DNA from 2 places in the Sphingomonas sp. 3-13AW genome. Region 2 is predicted to be linked to the other one. Evidence: riboswitches for the same ligand, from Rfam matches in the RefSeq annotation. Region 2 holds a riboswitch; the other holds the start of a gene.
What was found. A riboswitch is a leader RNA that binds a small molecule or an ion and turns the genes downstream of it on or off. The one in region 2 is predicted to bind cobalamin.
Positions count from the first base shown of each region.

Region 1 (10,439 bases), on a different contig from region 2:
CCGTTCACGCCGGAAAGCCGGCTTCTGGTCAACGACACCGGCGGGCTCGTCGGGGCTTGCATGGGCGCCGCCGGGGTTGCCCAACTGCTCGAACTATATGCCCGCGACATCCTGGCGTCGGGGCGGGTGGTTCACCTGCTTCCGCAATGGTCGGACGAGACATTCCCGCTCTACGCCTACCATCGTGCTGCGCGGCTGATGCCGGCCAAGGTTGAAGCCTTCCTCGACTTCGTTCGGGAGATCATCGCCTAGCGGTGCGCAGTTGTCGCGATCCTCAAAATACTGCGTCTGGTACCGTCTCGACCGGCAGGCCTCACAGGGTCGCGATCAGCTCACGCGCCGCTGTCCGGACCGCGCGCCACTTCTCATACTCCGCAGTGGCATCCGCCAAGGCGCGGTGCGCCGGCGGGCCGTCGCTCCCGACGTCCACGCTCGCGATCAGGTTGTGGACTGCTACGGGGAGGCGAGTGGGCGGGAAGTATGGCTTGAGGATGTCGGTGGCTGTTTCGCGCAGGGCATCGTCGGTGTCACGGAGACGAAGCGCATCGCGCGCGAGCCCGGCGCCGCGCAGCAGAGCGCTCATCCACTTGCCATCCCACGAGGGCGCACTTGCGAAGAGGTCATGTCCGTCCAGGACTTCGACCATCCTGTTCGCGACGAATTCGTGCGTCTCCCCTTCATCGATGAGCGTCTGCCGGCGGATCCCGTGGATGGCTTCCGACGCCGGATCCCAGTCGGTCCAATGCGGGGCCGGCGCGATCAGATGGCTCTCCGACCGGCCGTCCTGGAACACCCACGCCACCTCGATCGGGTAGCTGTCACTGTCGAGCGACGACGCTTCGAAATCCAAGAACACATTCATTGCACCCCTGTGGCTAAGGTCGACGGCAATTCCAAGTTTTTGATGGGTGGGGCGTCTGCGGCGGTGGGCTCGCGAAGTTAGTCGCTGGGCAATGCCGCACCCGCGATCTGCCTTGCCGCGTGGTGCAGATGGTCGAGAAAGGCACGAACCGCGGGATTGGCGCGCCGGCTTTCTGGCCATAGGGCCGTCACCCCGTGTCGCTCGACGGCGAACTCCGTCAGCAGCGGGACGAGTTCGCCGCGTGCCACATAAGGGGCCGCGACAAAGTCGGCCGTCATGCCGATCCCGCCCCCGGCGACCAGGGTTGCCACGACCGCTTCGCTGGCATCCACCACAACGCCGGAGGAGGGAATGATCTCGACCTCGCGGCCACCTATACGAAAGGGCCAGCGGAAAAGCTGACCGGAGCTCCGATAGCGCAAGTTGACGGTTTCGTAGCTCGCAAGATCGTCGGGGTGGAGAGGCGTTCCACGGGCGGCGAGGTAGGCGGGCGAGGCATAGGCGCAAAGACGCAAGCGCGTGAGTTGACGCGACAGCAACCCCGAGTCCGCCAGTTCGCCAATCCGGACTGCGACATCGATACCCTGCTCCACGATATCAATGAGTTGATCGTCAATCCTGAGGTCGATTGTCACCTTTGGATGAAGCGATCGGAAGGCGGGAAGGATGGGTGCGATCAAATGAAGCCCGATCGGCAGCGACGCGGCGATCCGCAGCGTGCCCGACGGTTCGCTCCGCGCTGCCATCGCGGCCTGGCCGATCGCCTCCGCGTCCTGGAGGAGCTTCAGCGCGCGCTCATGAAGGTCACGCCCCTCCGGGGTAAGCGTGAGCGAACGGGTCGTTCGTGTGAACAGAGAGATGCCGAGCTGCTGTTCCAGCCGCTGCACGCTCTTGCTCACCGCCGAGGGCGAGATCCCGAGCACTCGAGCCGCCGCAGTATAGCTGCCGAGGGAGCCGGCGCGCGCGAAGGCGATGAGGCCGGTCAGCCGCTCAAGGACAATCTGTTCCTTCACGGCATCAGTGAACCGAACTTCGGGCTCATTATCAATCCCTTCGCAGCGGCTAGATGATGCGTCGAACACAAGATGCTCGACGGAGGTTGATGTGACGGAGGTAATGAAGGCGGTTCGGCTGCACGCATTCGGCGGACCCGGGGTCCTGACCTATGAGGATGCGCCCAAGCCGACCCTGCAAGCCGGCGAGGTTCTGGTCCGGGTCCATGCGATCGGGGTCAATCCGCCGGATTGGTATTTGCGCCAGGGCTATGCAATGCTCCCCCCGGAATGGCGCCCCGCCATGACGTTTCCGATCATCCCCGGGACCGATATTTCCGGCGTCGTCGAAGCGGTAGCGCCGGACGTGAGCGGGTTCGCTCCGGGAGATGCCGTGTATTCGATGGTCCGCTTCCCGAGCGGGCTGGCGGGCGGTAGCCGAGCCTATGCGGAATATGTCGCGGTTTCGGCGACCGAGCTGGCGCTCAAGCCGATCGGGATCGATCATGTCCATGCAGCCGCGGCGCCTATGTCGCTGCTGACCGCCTGGCAGTTCCTGATCGAACAGGGACATGACGCGCCAAACCCGCTTCAGCCCGAACCCCATGTGCCGGTGCCGCTCAAGGGGAAGACCGTGCTCGTCAGCGGTGCGGCAGGGGGCGTGGGCCATCTGCTGGTGCAGCTGGCGAAATGGCAGGGAGCTCATGTCATCGCGGCAGCGTCCGGCGACAGCGAGGCGCTGCTGCGCGACCTCGGGGCCGACGAGGTCGTCGATTATCGAAGAACCGCTCCCGAAGACAGCATTCGGAACGTCGACCTGGTCGTGGACGCAGTGGGCGGTCCGAGCACCGTGCGGTTCCTCCGCACGCTGAAGCGGGGCGGGGCGCTGTTTCCCGTCTTCGGCCTTGGGTATGAAGACGATGGCGAGGCTGGCCGGCTGGGCGTCACGGTGTCGACCACGCAGGTTCGCTCAAGCGGAGCGCAGCTCGCCGAGATCGCGCCGCTGCTGGACGACGGCACGGTACGGGTCGTCATCGACAGCATCTTTCCCCTGTCTGACGCCAGGCTCGCCCATGAGAGGGCTGCTGAAGGCCATTTGCGCGGCAAGATCGTGCTCACGGCGATCTGAAGCGGCGGCTTGTTCACCTCCGCGGCAGGTGGTCGTCGGCGCCTACTCCTTGCTCGGGCCGGCGCCGACGGCCAATGCCGTCAGAGGAAAGAGCGGTGGCTTGCTCCGCGCGACATCCCCCGGCTAACCCTCGATGAAGGCCAGGATGTCCGGGTTGATCAGCTCGGCATGGGTGGTCAGCATCCCGTGCGGCAGCCCCTCGTAGATCTTCAGCGTGCCGTTCTGCAGCAGTTTCGCCTGCAACAGCGACGCCGCCTTATAGGGTACGATCTGGTCATCGTCCCCTTGCAGGACCAGCGTCGGGACGCTGATCGCCTTGAGATCCTCGCTCTGATCCGTCTCCGAGAACGCCCGGATGCCTTCATAATGGGCCTGGGCGCTGCCCATCATGCCTTGCCGCCACCAGTTCCGGATCGTCCCTTCCGTCACCTCGGCGCCCGGTCGGTTGAAGCCGTAGAAGGGCCCCGACGCGACATCGAGGAAGAACTGCGCACGGTTGGCCGCCAGCGCCGAGCGGAAGCTGTCGAACACTTCCAGCGGGGTGCCGTCCGGATTGCTTTCGGTCTTGAGCATCAATGGCGGGACCGCGGCGACCAGCACTGCCTTCGCAACCCGTCCCTGCGGCTCGCCGTAGCGGGCGACATACCGCGCCACCTGGCCGCCACCGGTGGAATGGCCGATATGGACGACGTTGCGCAGGCCGAGCTGCTCGACCAGCGCGTTCACGTCGGCCGCATAATGGTCCATGTCGTGCCCGAACGGCACTTGCGCCGACCGGCCGTGGCCCCGCCGGTCGTGCGCGACGACGCGATATCCGTGCTGCAGAAAGAACAGCATCTGGGCATCCCAGTCGTCGGACGACAAGGGCCAGCCGTGGTGGAAGTGGACCGGCTGCGCGTCCTTGGGGCCCCAGTCCTTGTAGAAGATCTCGACGCCGTCATCGGTGGTGATGTAGCCCATTGTCGTTGCTCCTTCCCGTTCTGCGTGGCCCACGCCTTCTGGCGGTTCGCCGCGTGCGCCCGGAGTCGCCCTGGTCCGGCGGTAGCCGGCCGGGTCCAGCGTAGCGCGGCGATAAGCACTTCAGCCAGTGCCGCAGAGTATTAGGGGTTCTGACCGTCGGACAGCTTGCCGAACCGATCGCGTCCGGCGCCGACTAGGTGGCAAGGACGATCACGCCGATATCTCTCTCCGCACGATCTCCGCTCCCTCTGTGAGCGCCTTTAACTTTCCCTGGGCGACGGCACGGGGCAGGGGGGCCATGCCGCAGTTTGTGGCGGGATAGAGTTTGTCCGCGTCGACGAAGGCCAGCGCCTTGCGCAGGGTCTCAGCGACCTGTTCCGGCGTTTCCACGGTGTTGGTCGCGACATCGATGGCGCCGACCATCACCTTCTTGCCGCGGATGAGTTCAATCAGGTCCATGGGCACGCGCGAGTTCTGGCATTCCAGCGAGATGATATCGATCTTCGACTTCTGGAGCTTGGGGAAGGTCTCCTCATACTGCCGCCATTCGGAGCCGAGCGTCTGCTTCCAGTCGGTATTGGCCTTGATGCCATAGCCATAGCAGATGTGCACCGCGGTCTCGGCCTTCAGCCCCTCGGCCGCGCGCTCCAGCGTGGCGATCCCCCAGTCATTCGCTTCATCGAAGAACACGTTGAACGCGGGCTCGTCGAACTGGATGATGTCTACGCCGGCAGCTTCCAGCTCGCGGGCTTCCTCGTTGAGGATGCAGGCGAACTCCCATGCCAGCTTCTCCCGGCTCTTGTAGTGCGCGTCGTAGAGGGTATCGATCATCGTCATCGGCCCGGGCAGCGTCCATTTGATCGGCCGGTCGGTCTGCACGCGCAGGAACCGCGCATCGTCGACGAAGACGGAGCGGGGGCGGGAGACGGCGCCGACGACGGTCGGCACGCTGGCATCATAGCGGTTGCGGATGCGGACGACCTCGCGCTTCTCGAAGTCGACGCCGTCGAGATGCTCGATGAACGTCGTGACGAAATGCTGGCGCGTCTGTTCGCCGTCGCCAAGGATCTCGATCCCCGCCCGCCGCTGGTCGTTGACCGCGAGGCGCAGCGCGTCCTGCTTGCCCGCGATTAATTCCTCGCCTTCCAGCTTCCACGGCGACCACAGGGTTTCGGGCTGGGCGAGCCAGGAGGGCTTTGGCAGGCTGCCCGCGGTCGTCGTCGGCAACAATCTCGTCATGATGGAATCCTGTTCGTGAGGTTCAGAGGTCGCAGGTCGCAAGCCAGCGCTGAAGCGCGGCACCATGCGGCTTGATGAAATGCTCTTCGGCGAATTTGCCCTGCTCAAAGGCGAGCCGGCTGCGCTCCTCACGATCGTAGACGATGCGGGTCAGCGAATAGTCCTGATAGTTCAGGCTTGGCCGGTAAAGCTCGGCCGCTACGGAGTTGGCGTTGTAGATCTCGGGACGGTAGATCTTCTGAAACGTCTCCATGGTGCTGATCGTACTGGCGAGTTCAATGTTGGTATAGTCGCTGATCAGATCGCCGATATGATAGAAGGATAGCGGTGCGACGCTGTGCGGTGGCATGAAGTACCGTACTTTCATGCCCATCTTTGCGAAATACTGGTCGGTCGGAGAGCAGTAGTCGTTCCGGTACTCCACCCCCAGTACGGGATGTGCATTCGCTGTGCGGTGATAGACTTCCTTGCTCGATACGCTCAGGCAAATGACCGGGGGCTTGCGGAAATGATCCCGGTAGGCGCTGGACACGAGGAAGTGCTTGAACAGGTTGCCGTGAAGATCCCCGAAGCGATCGGGCGTGCCGGTGTTTCCGCTCTTCAGATGGGCCGGCAGGACCACGCTGAAATCATAGTCCCGCACGTAGGACGAGAAGTTGTTGCCGACCATCCCGTCGGTACGTTCGCCCGTGGTGTTGTCGACGACGATGGTGTGCAGGATCTCGATCAGCGGAAACGCTTCGTCACGCTCGTCCGCAGCGACGCGGAGCGCTGCCGAGATGATGTTCAACTCGACTGCGTAGCGGTCGGCGGTCGGATTGTCCCAGGGGAGGAGTGAATTGAGGCGATGGTCGATCATCACCAGCGTGTTGCGGAGGTTTTCCTGCCGCCTCTCCCCCCGCGCGAGGTTCGCGAAGTTGGTGGTGATCCGCGTGTTGTCGGCCGGGCGATATTCCTCGTCGAACGGGATGCTGCTGATCGTGAACGTAAACCCGCTATTCGTCATGACTCACCTGGCTTTAGGGGGCAGGGGTCACGGAAGAGCGCGCAGGGCGGAGACAGGCCAAGGGGGCGTGAAGCCGCGGACCGTGCGTCAAGCGCGATCCACCGGAGGAACCCCCGTCCGAGGAACGTTATGGCGTCCGAGGCAGGTCTCCTGGCTCACGGGTCAACGCGGTGGCTCCGGCCTTCCCGGGCTTGTTGCAAAGCCCAGTGACACGAAATGGAGCCGCCGCTCGCCGCTTACAGTTGCGGGGGCAGCGCCGGATTCTGCCCCTGAAGGACACCACCGGCTTCCCGTCTTAGCCCCACCGCCACGCCTGGGATGGGGAACCTCGACAAGAGGATCCAACACCATCCTGCCCGCCCTGTCAACCGGGATATAAAGACATCCTTATATCTTGAAACGACACATCGCGACTTCATCGGTGGCCGTAGCTCCAGCCGCTCCCCGGACAGCTGCAGAACCATATGCCGACTATATGCGATTGGTCTGAATCGCGCTCGAATTCCAACGCCGGGCGCGCCTAATCGCTTTCCCTGACGGCTCCTCCGATCCTGGATTGAAGCCGCTCCACGAGGGAAAATGATGAAGCTTCTTTGGTCGACCGCGGCGATGGCGCTTCTCGCGCTGCCGGGTCTCGCACGGGCGCAGGGAGCGCCAGATGAAGCGTCGGCTGTCAGCGATGCTGCGCACGCGCCGGTGCTGACGGTGAGCGGCTCGGCGGCGATCGCATCGGACTATCGCTTCCGCGGTATTTCGCAAACCGATCGCGACATGGCCGTGCAGGCCGGCGTGACCGTTGCGCACGACAGCGGCTTTTACGTCGGTGCCTGGGGATCGAACCTCGCCGGCTGGGGCACGTTCGGGGGCGCCAACATGGAGCTCGACCTGATCGGCGGCTACAAGGCTGCGCTGACGGAGCATGCAACGTTCGACGTCGGCCTCACCTGGTACATGTACCCCGGCGGCGCGGACAAGACCGACTTCGCCGAGCCTTACGTCAAACTAAGCGGCACCACGGGTCCCGCCACCCTCACCGCCGGCGTGGCCTATGCGCCCAAGCAGCAGGCTCTCGGCCGCTGGTACCGCACGGGCGCGGATGCGGCGGCCGGTGTCTATACGAACCCGGGCGCGAAGGACGACAACCTCTATCTGTGGGGAGACGCGGCATTGGCGGTCGACGGCACGCCGTTCACCACAAAGGCGCACATCGGCCACAGCAGCGGGCAGGATGGGCTTGGTCCCAACGCCACGGCGGTTGCGCCCACCGGCGACTATTGGGACTGGTCGCTCGGCGCGGAGGCGACATGGCGCGACCTGACGCTCAACCTCTCCTACGTCGGCACGGACATTTCGAGCCGCGAAGCGGCGTATTTGCAGCCAAGTTTCAGCAAGGGCCAGGACGGCACCGGCAACATTGCTGGTGATACGATCCTCGCTTCGCTGACTGCGGCCTTCTGAAGGAGCGCCGGCGATGCAGGACCTGCTGTGGATCCTCGTGATGCTCGGGCTGGTGGCGGCAACGCTCGCGCTCGCCCGGCTCTGCGACAATGCCTGAACAACCCTGGCGTGAGGTGATGGCATGACCCTCGACCTGTGGCTCGCCGCGATCACCGCGGTCGGCCTCCTCATCTATCTGGTGGCGGTGCTGCTCCGCCCCGAACGCTTCTGAAGGGAGCGGTTCCATGACATTGCACGGCTGGTTCCTGATCCTGGGCTTCGTCGCGCTTCTCGTAGCGTTGGCGAAGCCCGTCGGCCTATGGCTGTTCGCGCTGTACGAGGGGCGGCGCACCCCATTTCATGTCGTCCTCGGGCCCGTCGAGCGCGGCTTCTATCGGCTCGCCGGGATCGATCCGGCGGCCGAGCAGGGCTGGCGGCGCTACGCGTTGCACATGCTGCTGTTCAATGTGGCGCTGATGCTGTTCACCTATGCGGTCCTGCGGCTGCAGGGCGTGCTGCCGGGAAACCCGCAAGGGCTGCCGGGGCTCGCGCCGAACCTCGCGTTCAACACCGCCATCAGCTTCACCACGAACACCAACTGGCAGAGCTATGGCGGCGAGAGCACCATGTCCAACCTCAGCCAGATGCTGGGGCTGACGATCCACAATTTCCTTTCGGCGGCGACCGGCATCGCGCTCGCCTTCGCGCTGTTTCGCGGCTTCGCGCGCCGCGAGGCGACTGCGATCGGCAACTTCTGGGCCGATGTCACGCGCATCACCCTGTATCTCCTGCTGCCGCTCTGCATCGCGCTGACGCTGTTCTATATCGCGAGCGGGGTGCCGCAGACGCTGAGCGGGGTCGTCGATATCACCACCCTGGAAGGCGTGCGCCAGTCCATCCTGCTCGGACCCGTTGCCAGCCAGGAAGCGATCAAGATGCTGGGCACCAATGGCGGCGGCTTCTTCAACGCCAATAGCGCGCATCCGTTCGAGAACCCGACCGCGCTCACCAACCTCATCCAGATGCTGTCGATCTTCGTGATCGGGGTCGGGCTCACCTGGACGTTCGGCAAGGCCGTAGGCAACACGCGCCAGGGTTGGGCGATCCTGTCTGCAATGCTGCTGCTGTTCCTGGCGGGGGTGACTGTCACCTATTGGCAGGAAGCGGCCGGCAATCCGGTGCTGCACAGCCTGCAGGTCGCGGGCGGCAACATGGAGGGCAAGGAAGTCCGCTTCGGCATTGCCGCCAGCGCGCTCTTTTCCGTCATTACAACGGCGGCTTCGTGCGGGGCGGTGAATGCCATGCATGACAGCTTCACGGCGCTGGGCGGCATGATCCCGCTGTTCAACATGCAGCTTGGCGAAGTCGTGATCGGCGGCGTTGGCGCCGGCATCTACGGCTTTCTGCTGTTTGCGATCCTGGCGGTGTTCGTCGCGGGGCTGATGGTGGGACGCACGCCGGAATATGTCGGCAAGAAGATCGAGGCACGCGAGGTGAAACTTGCGGTGCTCGCGATCGCCGTGCTGCCGCTGATGATCCTCGGCCTCACCGCCCTGTCGAGCGTGATGCAACAGGGCCTCGCGGGGCCCCTCAACAAGGGGCCGCACGGGTTCAGCGAGATCCTCTACGCCTTCACGTCAGCGGTCGCCAATAACGGCTCCGCCTTCGCCGGGCTGACCGCCAACACGCCCTGGTACAATGGTCTGCTGGGCGTTGCGATGTGGGTGGGCCGGTTCTTCATCATCGTGCCGATGCTGGCGATCGCCGGCGGCCTGGCGGCGAAGCGACATACGCCGGAAAGCGCCGGATCTTTCCCTACCACCGGCGCCCTGTGGGTCGGCCTGCTCGTTGGTATCATCCTGATCCTGGGTGGCCTCACCTTCCTGCCGAGCCTCGCGCTTGGCCCCATCGCCGATCATCTCGCGATGATCCGCGGCCAGCTGTTCTGACGTGAGAAGCACCATGGCGAAAACGCAAAGCGCCGGCCTGTTTACGGCCGATCTCGTCCTGCCCGCGGTCGCGGCTTCCTTCGTGAAGCTCAACCCGAGGGAACTCATCCGAAACCCGGTCATGTTCGTCACCGCCACGGTCGCGGTGCTGATGACGGTGCTGCTTGTCATCGGCCAGGATGACCTTGCCACCGGCTTCAAGCTGCAACTCGTCATCTGGCTCTGGCTGACGGTGTTGTTCGGCACCTTTGCCGAGGCGCTGGCCGAGGGGCGCGGCAAGGCACAGGCCGCCTCCCTCCGCGCGACCAAGGCCGAGCTCACCGCCAAGCGGCTGAAGGGCGACGGCCGGCAATATGATCAGGTGCCCGCCAGCGAGCTGCGGGTCGGCGACGTCGTGCTGGTCGAGACCAACGACCTGATCCCGTCGGATGGCGAGGTCGTCTCGGGCGTCGCCTCGGTCAACGAAGCCGCGATCACCGGCGAGAGCGCGCCGGTGATCCGTGAGGCGGGCGGCGACCGCTCCGCCGTTACCGCGGGCACCCGAGTGATCTCTGACGAGATCCGCGTGAAGGTGACGGTGGAGCCGGGCAAGGGCTTCCTCGACCGCATGATCGCCTTGGTCGAGGGGGCCGAGCGGCAGAAGACTCCGAACGAAGTAGCGTTGACGTTGCTGCTCGTCGGGCTGACGATCATCTTCCTCATTGCAGTCGCGACGATCCCCGGCTTCGCGTCCTACGCCGGGGGCAGCATCCCGGTCGCGATCCTCGCCGCACTGCTGATCACGCTGATCCCGACGACGATCGCAGCGTTGCTTTCGGCGATCGGCATTGCGGGCATGGACCGGCTGGTACGCTTCAACGTGCTC
Region 1 covers NZ_JASNVZ010000021.1:39,387-49,825, reverse strand. The annotation lists gene QP045_RS17150 (LysR family transcriptional regulator) at 1-252, shown strand, start outside; gene QP045_RS17145 (transcriptional regulator) at 314-862, opposite strand; gene QP045_RS17140 (LysR substrate-binding domain-containing protein) at 940-1,875, opposite strand; gene QP045_RS17135 (NADP-dependent oxidoreductase) at 1,967-2,983, shown strand; gene QP045_RS17130 (alpha/beta fold hydrolase) at 3,107-3,943, opposite strand; gene QP045_RS17125 (methionine synthase) at 4,154-5,182, opposite strand; gene QP045_RS17120 (DUF1852 domain-containing protein) at 5,205-6,188, opposite strand; cobalamin riboswitch at 6,312-6,534, opposite strand; gene QP045_RS17115 (TorF family putative porin) at 6,771-7,646, shown strand; gene kdpF (K(+)-transporting ATPase subunit F) at 7,768-7,857, shown strand; gene kdpA (potassium-transporting ATPase subunit KdpA) at 7,871-9,574, shown strand; gene kdpB (potassium-transporting ATPase subunit KdpB) at 9,588-10,439, shown strand, end outside.
Region 1: another riboswitch for cobalamin. It lies ahead of QP045_RS17120 (DUF1852 domain-containing protein); the one in region 2 lies ahead of QP045_RS19655 (TonB-dependent receptor plug domain-containing protein).

Region 2 (10,439 bases):
CATACTCAAGACCATCTTCGGGCGATTGACGCTCGAAAGCTTCCCGATCCACGAACCGATCCTGATCGTCACCTTTGCGGTGGTGATGCTGGGTGGCTTCGCGCTCGTGGCGGCGCTCACCTATTTCAAGCTTTGGGGCTATCTCTGGAAGGAGTGGTTCACCACGGTCGACCACAAGCGCATCGGGATCATGTACATCATCCTGGCGCTGATCATGTTCCTGCGCGGCTTTGCCGACGCGATCATGATGCGTCTCCAGCAGGCCATGGCCTTTGGGGGTAGCGAGGGCTATCTGAACGCCCATCACTTCGACCAGGTTTTCACCGCCCACGGCGTGATCATGATCTTCTTCGTGGCGATGCCGTTCGTCACGGGCCTCATGAACCTGGTGGTGCCGTTGCAGATCGGCGCGCGCGACGTGTCGTTCCCGTTCCTGAACAACTTCAGCTTCTGGATGACGGCGTTCGGCGCGGTGCTGGTGATGATGAGCCTGTTCGTGGGCGAGTTCGCGCGCACGGGCTGGCTGGCGATGGCCCCGCTGTCGGGCCTCGATTATTCCCCGGACGTCGGCGTCGACTATTATATCTGGTCGTTGCAGGTCGCCGGCGTCGGTACCTTGCTGTCGGGCGTCAACCTGATCGCGACCATCGTGAAGATGCGCGCGCCGGGCATGTCGCTGATGAAGATGCCGATCTTCGTCTGGACCTCGCTTGCCACCAACATCCTGATCGTTGCCGCCTTCCCGGTCCTGACCGCGGTGCTCGCGCTGCTGTCGCTCGATCGCTACGTCGGCACCAACTTCTTCACGAACACCCTCGGCGGCAACCCGATGATGTACGTGAACATGATCTGGATCTGGGGTCACCCGGAGGTCTACATCCTGATCCTGCCGGCGTTCGGCATCTTCTCGGAAGTCACCTCGACCTTCTCGGGCAAGCGCCTGTTCGGCTACACGTCGATGGTCTACGCGACCCTCGTCATCACGATCCTGTCGTACCTCGTCTGGCTCCATCACTTCTTCACGATGGGCTCGGGCGCGAGCGTGAACTCCTTCTTCGGCATCACGACGATGATCATCTCGATCCCGACGGGTGCGAAGATCTTCAACTGGCTGTTCACCATGTACAAGGGGCGCGTGCGCTTCGAACTGCCGATGATGTGGACGATCGCATTCATGCTGACGTTCGTGATCGGCGGCATGACGGGCGTCATCCTGGCGGTGCCGCCGGCCGACTTCGTCCTCCACAACTCGCTGTTCCTGGTGGCGCACTTCCACAACGTGATCATCGGCGGCGTGCTGTTCGGCCTGTTCGCAGGCGTGAACTACTGGTGGCCGAAGGCGCTGGGCTTCCGCCTCGACCCGTTCTGGGGGAAGATCAGCTTCTGGTGCTGGGTCATCGGCTTCTGGGTCGCGTTCGCGCCGATCTATATCCTGGGCCTGATGGGCGTTACCCGCCGCCTGCGCGTGTTCGACGATCCGTCGTACCAGATCTGGTTCGTCATCGCAGGTTTCGGCGCGGCACTGATCGCCGTCGGCATTCTCGCCATGCTGATCCAGTTCGGTGTCAGCATCCTGCGTCGCGACCAGCTGCGGGACGTGACGGGCGATCCCTGGGGTGGCCGTACGCTGGAGTGGGCGACCTCGTCGCCGCCGCCGGCCTACAACTTCGCGTTCACGCCCGTCGTCCACGACCTGGACGCCTGGTACGACATGAAGAGCCGCAACGCCGTTCGTCCGACCGGTGGCTACCGCGCCATCCACATGCCCAAGAACACGGGCGCCGGTATCATCGTCGCCGCACTGTCCGCGGTCTGCGCGTTCGGCATGATCTGGTACATGTGGTGGCTGGCCGCCCTCGGGCTGCTGGGTGTGATCGCAGCGACGATCATCCACAGCTTCAACTATGACCGGGACTTCTACATCCCGGCCGAAGAAGTAGCCGCCACCGAGGAGGCCTACCGGCGTCAGCTCGCCGCGGCAGGAGCAGCATAACGATGGCCGAGGCCACGATTCCGCCCGGCGCCGAGGCGCCCATGTTCTACGAGACGGACGAGCATCATCACGACGCCGGGGCCAGCACCATGCTGGGCTTCTGGATGTACCTGATGAGCGACTGCCTCATCTTCGCGATGCTGTTCGCCTGCTACGGGGTGTACAGCGGCAGCCTGGCCGGCGGTCCTGGACCGCAGGACCTGTTCGACCTGAAGCTGGTGGCGCTCAACACCGCCATGCTGCTGCTGTCGTCGATCACCTATGGCTTCGCGATGATTTCGGCCGGCGAGAAGAACAAGCGGGGCACGCTCGGCTGGCTCGCCGCGACCGGCCTGTTCGGTCTCGCGTTCCTTGCCATCGAGCTCTACGAATTCTCGCACCTTCTCCATGTGGGTGCGGGTCCGTGGCGCAGTGCATTCCTGTCGGCGTTCTTCACGCTGGTCGCTACCCACGGCCTGCACGTCACCTTCGGCATCATCTGGCTGGTGGTGTTGATGGTCCAGGTGAGCCGCGGCGGCCTGATCGCCGCCAACCAGCGCCGGCTGCAGTGCCTGTCGCTGTTCTGGCACTTCCTTGACGTCGTCTGGATCGGCGTCTTCACCTTTGTCTATCTGTTGGGAGTGCTGCGATGAGCGCGGAACCCGTCGCCCATCACGCCAGCGGCGAGGCCCATGGCACGCGTCGCGACTATGTGATCGGCTTCCTGCTGTCGGTCGTGCTGACCGCGATCCCCTTCGCGCTCGTCATGACCGACGCCATTTCCGACCCGCGCTGGACCGCCGGCATCGTGACCGCGATGGCGATGGTGCAGATCGTGGTGCACATGATCTACTTCCTGCACATGAACACCAAGTCCGAGAGCGGCTGGACGATGATGGCGTTGATCTTCACGGTCATCATCGTCGTGATCGTCGTCGCGGGCTCGCTGTGGGTCATGTACCACATGAACCTCAACATGATGCCTGACATGGCGTCCGAGGCCATGGGATCGATGTGACCCGGCGTGTCGCCCGGCTCGCGCTGGGCACGCTAATCTGCCTCGTCTTTGCCGCGCTGGTCGCGCTGGGCGTATGGCAGCTGGAACGCCGCAGCTGGAAGCTGGCGTTGATTGCACAGGTGGAGCAGCGCTTGCATGCTCCACCTGTCGCAGCCCCCGGGCCCGACCGCTGGCCCGACATCGGGGATCGGGACTCCTATACCCGCGTCGTCGCCCAGGGCCGCTACCGTGCCGGTGCCGACACCTTCGTCCAGGCGACCACTGCGCTGGGTGGCGGCTATTGGGTATTGTCCCCGCTCGACACTGGCGCGTTCACCGTCCTCGTCAACCGCGGCTTTGTCCCGCCCGAGATGCGGGGCAAGGCGCCGCCGCCCAAAGGCCCGGTCCGGGTCGAAGGGCTGCTTCGCGTGACCGAGCCCGAAGGCGCGTTCCTGCGCAGCAATGATCCCGCGTCGGGCCGCTGGTATTCCCGCGACGTCGCCGCGATCGCCGCCGAGCACCGCCTTTCGAACGTCGCGCCCTATTTCATCGACGCGAGCGGACCGAAGACAGGCTTTCCGCGTGGCGGATTGACGGTGGTGCGGTTCCGGAACAATCATCTGGGCTACGCCTTGACCTGGTTCGGGCTGGCAGCCGGCTTGCTCGTCATGGTGTTCATCGTCCGGCGCATGGGGAAGGGAGCCGCGGCAGACACCGAATGACGCGCGGCATCGTCTTTCTCTCGGACCTCGATGCGGGGAGCCGGAACCAGCGGCTTCTGGTCCAGCTGCGCTGGATCGCCGTCGGCGGGCAGCTTGCCGCGATCCTGGGTGCGCACTTCGGGTTCGGCATCGCGCTTCCGATCGAACCGATGCTGGCGGCGCTCGCCGTATTGGTCGCGCTCAACCTGGTCGCCATCTTCACGCGCGGCCGCCCTACGACCAACGCGCAGATGTTCGCCTCGCTGTTGGTGGATGTCGCCGTGCTGACGGTGCAGCTGTACCTGTCGGGCGGATCGACCAACCCGTTCGTGACGCTTTACCTGTTGCAGGTGGTGATCGGCGCGGTCCTGCTCTCGGTATGGTCGAGCTGGGCGCTGGTCGCGATCACCAGCCTGTCGTTCGCGGCACTGGCGGTGGCGCACCGGCCGCTCGCGCTGCCGGCGGAACTCGCAAGCGAACTGTCGCCCGCGTTCATGGCGGCCAACTGGTTCAACTTCACCCTGACCTCGATCCTGTTGGTGGCATTCGTCACGCGAATGGCGCGCAACGTCCGCGATCGCGACGCGCACCTGGCCGCGATCCGGCAGCGCGCAGCCGAGGAGGACCACATCGTGCGCATGGGGTTGCTGGCAAGCGGCGCCGCGCATGAGCTCGGGACGCCGCTCGCGTCGCTTTCGGTGGCGCTGGGGGATTGGCGCCAGGAGCCGGAGATCGCCGGCAGCCCGCGGCTTGCGGCGGAGGTCGACGAGATGCGGGACGAGATCGCGCGCTGCAAGAGGATCCTGAGCGGCGTGTTGTTCGCGGCCGGCGAGGTGACCGGCGAGGCGCCGGTGCGCACCAGCCTTCGCCGCTTCCTGGAAGGGGTCGTCGACGACTGGCGGCGCAGCGGCCCCGCGCCGCTGACGTTCGAGAACCGGGTCTCGCCCGACCGCCTGATCGTGGCCGATCGCGCGCTGGCGCAGGCGCTCACCAACCTGTTCGACAATGCGGCAGAGGCGGGTGCGGGCGCCATCACATTGGCAGCGGTGATGGATGGCCCCATATTGATCCTGGCCGTGCGGGACGATGGGCGCGGCTTTCGGGAGGATCTGCTCGCAACCGTGGGCCAGCCCTATCGAAGCAGTAAGGAAGCGGGTGGCCTGGGGCTGTTCCTGGCGACCAATGTGCTGCGCACGCTGGGCGGCACGCTGGAGGTGCACAATCGCGCCGAGGGCGGCGCGGAGGTCGTGCTGGCGCTTCCGATCGCATCGTTGGCGCTGGAGGAACCGGAATGACCGAACGCAGGCTGTTGATCGTGGAGGACGACGCTGTCTTCGCACGCACCCTGGCGCGATCGTTCGAGCGCCGTGGCTATCGGGTCGAGATGACGTCCGACTTCGATGACCTTGCTGCCATCGTCACGAGCTTTGCGCCCGCCTTCGCGGTGGTCGACCTGCGGCTGGGCGGCGCGTCGGGCCTGGCCTGTGTGGAGCAGCTCCATTCCGCCGACCCGGAGATGCGGATCGTTGTCCTCACCGGCTTTGCGAGCATCGCGACGGCGGTCGAGGCGATCAAGCTGGGCGCGACCAACTACCTGACCAAGCCGTCGCACACCGACGAGATCGAGGCGGCGTTCGACCGCTCGGACGGGGATGCGCAGGTGGGGGTTTCCGCCACGCCCACGTCGATCAAGACGGTGGAGTGGGAGCATATCCACCAGACGCTCGCCGCCAGTGACTTCAACGTGTCGGAGGCCGCACGCCGGCTGGGCATGCATCGGCGCACGCTCGCGCGGAAGCTGGAGAAGCGGCACCTTTCCTGATTGAGCGGGCCACCACGCTTGACCATCGCGCCGCGCCTCGCGAGGGCGGGCGGGGTTTAGCGGAGTGAGCGGATTGGATCAGGACAGGGACGCGCGTCACAACGCGAAGATGCGCAAGGTGCAGCTCGCGCGCCAGGCGATGATGGCGACCAAGACGATCGAGAAGGGTCTGCTGATCGTCCACACCGGCCCGGGCAAGGGCAAGACCACGGCTGCGCTGGGTCTTGCCGTCCGTGCCGTCGGCCACGGCATGAAGGTCGGCATCATCCAGTTCGTGAAGGGCGCGATGGATACCGGCGAGAAGGCGGTGTTCGATGCGCTCTCCGATCATGTCGAGTTCCGGCCGATGGGTGAGGGGTTCACCTGGGACACGCAGGACCGCGCCCGCGACATCGCCGTCACGCGCACCGCGTGGGAAGCGGTGAAGCGGATGCTGGAGGATCCAAGCTATGACATGGTCATCGCCGACGAGCTGAACATCGTCCTTCGCTATGACTATCTGCCGGTCGAAGAGGTGCTGGAGGCCGCGGCTGCGCGCGGGCCGATGCAGCATTTCGTCGTCACCGGCCGCAACGCGCCGGCGGCGTTGATCGAGATGGCGGACCTCGTCACCGAGATGACGCAGGTGAAGCATCCCTTTCGCGACGGCGTGAAGGCGCAGGCCGGCATCGAGTTCTGACCGGCGGACGGCGCAAGGCTGCCGTCGCGGAACGCAATTGACCCACCGCCGCGCCGGGACTACCGGGCGGCTTGCGACAGGTTCCCCGGACACGGGGATGAAAAGGGAACGGGAAAACCCCGGCTGCCCCTGCAACTGTACGCGGCGAGCCACCGTGCCACACGCCATTGGGGAGTTTTCCCTGAGAAGGCGGCACGGACCGGCTGTGACCCGCGAGCCAGGAGACCTGCCTGACGCAGTCGTCCTTCGATCGGCCAGGGTGCGCCGACCGGACGGGGAAACCCGAGCGACGACATCGCCAGCCTGCATGTTTGCGGGGGCGAGGGCGTGCGCCTTCTTCCCCTGCAACCAGCGGGCGTTGCATGTTGAAGGGGGTTTTTGTGATCCGAATTCTTGTTCCGTTGCCGCTGTTGTTCTCGCTTCCCGCCGTTGCGCAGGAGGCTTCGCTGCCCGACGTCGCCACCGCGCCCGAGTCCAGCGATATCATCGTCACCGCCAACCGCACGCCGACTGCTTCCGACCGCATCGCCGCCGCCGTCACGGTGATCGACAAGGAAGCGATCGACCAGGCACAGGACCTGAGCGTCGCCAACCTGCTGTTGCGCAGCCCGGGCGTGACGCTGTCGAGCAACGGCGGTTATGGCACCGCGACCTCGGTCCGCATCCGCGGTGCCGAGGGCGACCAGACGGTGGTCGTGATCGACGGCGTCAAGCTCAACGACCCGTCGTCGACGGGTGGCGGCTATAACTTCGCCAATCTTCTGGTCGGCGATGCGTCGCGCATCGAGGTGCTGCGCGGCGTGCAGTCGATCCTGTGGGGCAGCCAGGCGCTGGGCGGCGTGGTCAACGTCGTGACGCCGCTGCCGACATCGAAGCTGGAGGGGAGCTTCGACGTGGAAGGGGGATCGCGCGACACGGTGAGCGCCCGCGCCGCAGTCGGTGGCAGCACCGGCCCGCTCGCCTGGCGGGTCGGCGGCCAGACCTTTACCACGGACGGGATTTCGGCCGTCGCTCCCGCCTTTGGCGGCCGCGAGCGCGACGGCTATCGCAACCGCAGCGCGCAGGGGCGTGCGAAGCTCGACCTGGCGACGGGCGTCAGCGCGGAAGTGCGCGGCTATTACGCCGACGGCCGCGTCGACATCGACGGCTTTGCCGGGGACACGCTGGAGTATTCGCGCAACCGCGAGTTCGTCGGCTATGCGGGCCTGAACGTCGACCTGCTCGGCGGGCGGCTCCGCAACCGCTTCGCCTATGGCTATACCGATACCAACCGCGACAATTTCGATCCGACACGCGAGCGGCCGCAGACGTTCGACGCGGCGGGCCGGAACAACCGGCTGGAATATCAGGGCAGCCTTGCGATCGCGACCGGATGGAATGCGGTGTTCGGGATCGAGAACGAACGCTCGCGCTTCCACTCGGTATCGCCGTCGGCATCGCTTGCCGATCCGCTTCCCGATCCCGCGCGCGGCAAGGCGGAGCTGACCGGCATCTATGGGCAGGTGAACGGCATGGTCATCGACGGGGTGACGCTCACCGCCGGGCTGCGGCACGACGATCACAACCGCTATGGCAGCAAGACGCTGTTCGCCGCGGGCGGTGCCTGGGCGCTGCCTTGGGACATGATGCTGCGCGCCAGCTATTCGGAAGGCTTCAAGGCGCCGACGCTGTACCAGCTCTATTCCGAGTACGGGAACCAGGGGCTGAACCCGGAGCGTGCGCGCAGCTGGGAAGCGGGGGTCGAGCAGCGGCTGTTCGCGCGCGCCGTCACCGTCGCGGCCACGTATTTCGAGCGGCGGACGCGCGACCAGATCGACTATATCGGCTGCGGCGCCACGCCCGACCCGCTGTGCGTGGTGCCGGGCACCGACCTGCCGCGCTGGGGCTATTACGACAATATCGCGCGTGCCTTTGCACGCGGCGTCGAGGCGAACGCCAGTGCGCGGCTTGGCGCCCGGGTGACGGCAGACGGCAACTTCACCTGGACGGAGGCTGAGAACCGCTCGCCGGGCGCAAGCTTTGGCAACTGGCTGCCGCGGCGCCCGCGCTACACCGCCAACGCATCGGCGACTTACCGGCTGCCGAGCGGGTCGTCGCTGGGCGTGGCGCTGCGCTGGGCAGGCAAGAGCTATGACAATGCCGCAAACACCACGCGGCTCGACGATTATACGCTGGTGGACCTTCGCGGCGAGCTTCCGATCAGCCCGAACGTGCGGCTGGTCGCGCGGGTGGAGAACCTGTTCGACGAGAACTATACCACCGTCTACCGCTACGGCACGCTCGGCCGCAGCGTCTATGCCGGCCTGCGCGGCCGCTTCTAGGGGAATGGATGCATGACCGACATTGCTTCATCGCGGCGCGTATCGGCGTCGTGGATCATGCTGCTGACACTGGCGAGCGTCGCGACGACGCTGGTGTTCAAGTGCGCCACCCCGTTCCCCGCGCTCGCGGCGTTGGCCGCTATGTATATGCGGACGCGCGACGGCGTGTCGGTCGCGATCGCAGCCTGGGCGGCGAGCCAGCTGGTCGGCTTTTGCTGGCTGGAATATCCGGTCACGGCGAACAGCCTTGCCTGGGGCGGGGCGATCGGGATCGCCGCATTGGTGGGCGCGCTTGCTGCCCATGCGGCGGCGACACGCGCGCCGCGTTCGTTCGCAGCCCGGCTCGTCCTGGGCTATCTCGCCGCGTTCGTAGCCTTCAAGGTCGCGATCCTGGCGGGGGCGTTCGCGCTTGATGGCGGCTGGGCAGCCTTTGCCGGGGACGTCCTGCTCAGCCAGTTCGTCCGCAATGCAGCAGTCCTTGCGGGGCTGCTGCTTCTCCATCGGTTGCTGACCGCAGCCGGAATGCCCAGCCCGCGATCGGAGTATGTTCTCGCATGATGCTGAAGCCAGTAGCGCCCGGCCCCGCGGTGGTCGCCTGCAACACCTGCCGCCGATCCTCGGACACGGGGGCGGGTGCTGATGCCCGCCGCGACGGGGCGCTGCTGGTGGAAGCCTTGCGCGCCGTGCAGGCAAGCGACCGCAGGTACGAGGGCGTCGCCGTGCAGGAGATGCCGTGCCTGTTCGCATGCACCGATGCCTGCACCGTCCACCTGCGTGGGCCCGACAAGGTCGGATATGTCCTCGGCCGGTTCACACCCGATCAGGAAGCCGCGCGCGCCATCCTGGACTATGCCGTGCTCTATGCCGACAGCGAGGCGGGGCAGGTGCCGTATCGGGATTGGCCGGAAGGCGTGAAGGGGCATTTCCTTACCCGCACCCCTCCCGCCGGGTTTGTCGTCGCATGAGCGGGTTCGACACCGTCGCCGCGTTCGAACGCGCGCTGGGCGAGCTTCGCGAGATCGACGAGACGGCACGAGCGGCGGCGGCCGCACGGCAGGAGGTGCTGACCAAGCCGCGCGGTTCGCTCGGCCGGCTGGAGGAGATCGCGCTCTTCATGGCCGGGTGGCAGGGGCGTGCGCAGCCCCGGCTCGAGCGCGGTCGTGCGGTGGTGTTCGCCGGAAACCACGGCGTCGCGGCGCGCGGGGTGAGCGCGTTCCCGCCGGAAGTCACCGTGCAGATGGTCGCCAATTTCGAAGCGGGTGGCGCTGCGATCAACGCGCTGGCGGGCGCGGCCGGACTGGAGCTGAGGGTGGTGGCGATCGATCTCGATCGTCCGACCGCGGACTTCGTCGAGGCCCCGGCAATGTCCGCGGAAGAATGCCTCGACGCCATCAACCGGGGTGCCGCAGTCGTGGAGCCGGGCATCGACCTGTTGGTCCTGGGCGAGATGGGCATCGCCAATTCGACATCAGCCGCCGCGTTGAGCGCGGCGAGCTTTGGCGGGACCGCTGCGGACTGGGTAGGCCCCGGCACCGGCGTCCATGGCACCGCGTTTCGCGCGAAGCTGGACGCGGTCGACGCGGCGCTGGCGCGGCACTCGATCGACGCGACCAGCGCGTTCGAAATCCTTCGCCGGCTTGGCGGGCGCGAGATCGCCGCGATGGCGGGGGCGGTGCTTGCGGCGCGACAGGCGAGGGTGCCGGTGCTGCTGGACGGGTTCATCTGCTGTTCGGCGGTAGCACCGCTGGCGCGGTTCAGCCCGGAGATCGCGCGCCATTGCCTCGCCGGACATTGTTCGGCGGAGCCGGGCCACGCCCGCATGCTCGGGCGGCTGGAACTCACCCCGATCCTGTCGCTCGACATGCGGCTGGGCGAAGGGAGCGGCGCCGCTGTCGCTGCGGGGATCGTGCGCGCCGCGCTGGCCGCGCACAACCAGATGGCGAGCTT
Region 2 covers NZ_JASNVZ010000031.1:15,989-26,427, forward strand. The annotation lists gene cyoB (cytochrome o ubiquinol oxidase subunit I) at 1-1,993, shown strand, start outside; gene cyoC (cytochrome o ubiquinol oxidase subunit III) at 1,996-2,625, shown strand; gene cyoD (cytochrome o ubiquinol oxidase subunit IV) at 2,622-2,990, shown strand; gene QP045_RS19635 (SURF1 family protein) at 2,987-3,691, shown strand; gene QP045_RS19640 (ATP-binding protein) at 3,688-4,965, shown strand; gene QP045_RS19645 (response regulator transcription factor) at 4,962-5,492, shown strand; gene cobO (cob(I)yrinic acid a,c-diamide adenosyltransferase) at 5,566-6,171, shown strand; cobalamin riboswitch at 6,233-6,419, shown strand; gene QP045_RS19655 (TonB-dependent receptor plug domain-containing protein) at 6,534-8,492, shown strand; gene QP045_RS19660 (hypothetical protein) at 8,505-9,050, shown strand; gene QP045_RS19665 (DUF1636 domain-containing protein) at 9,050-9,457, shown strand; gene cobT (nicotinate-nucleotide--dimethylbenzimidazole phosphoribosyltransferase) at 9,454-10,439, shown strand, end outside.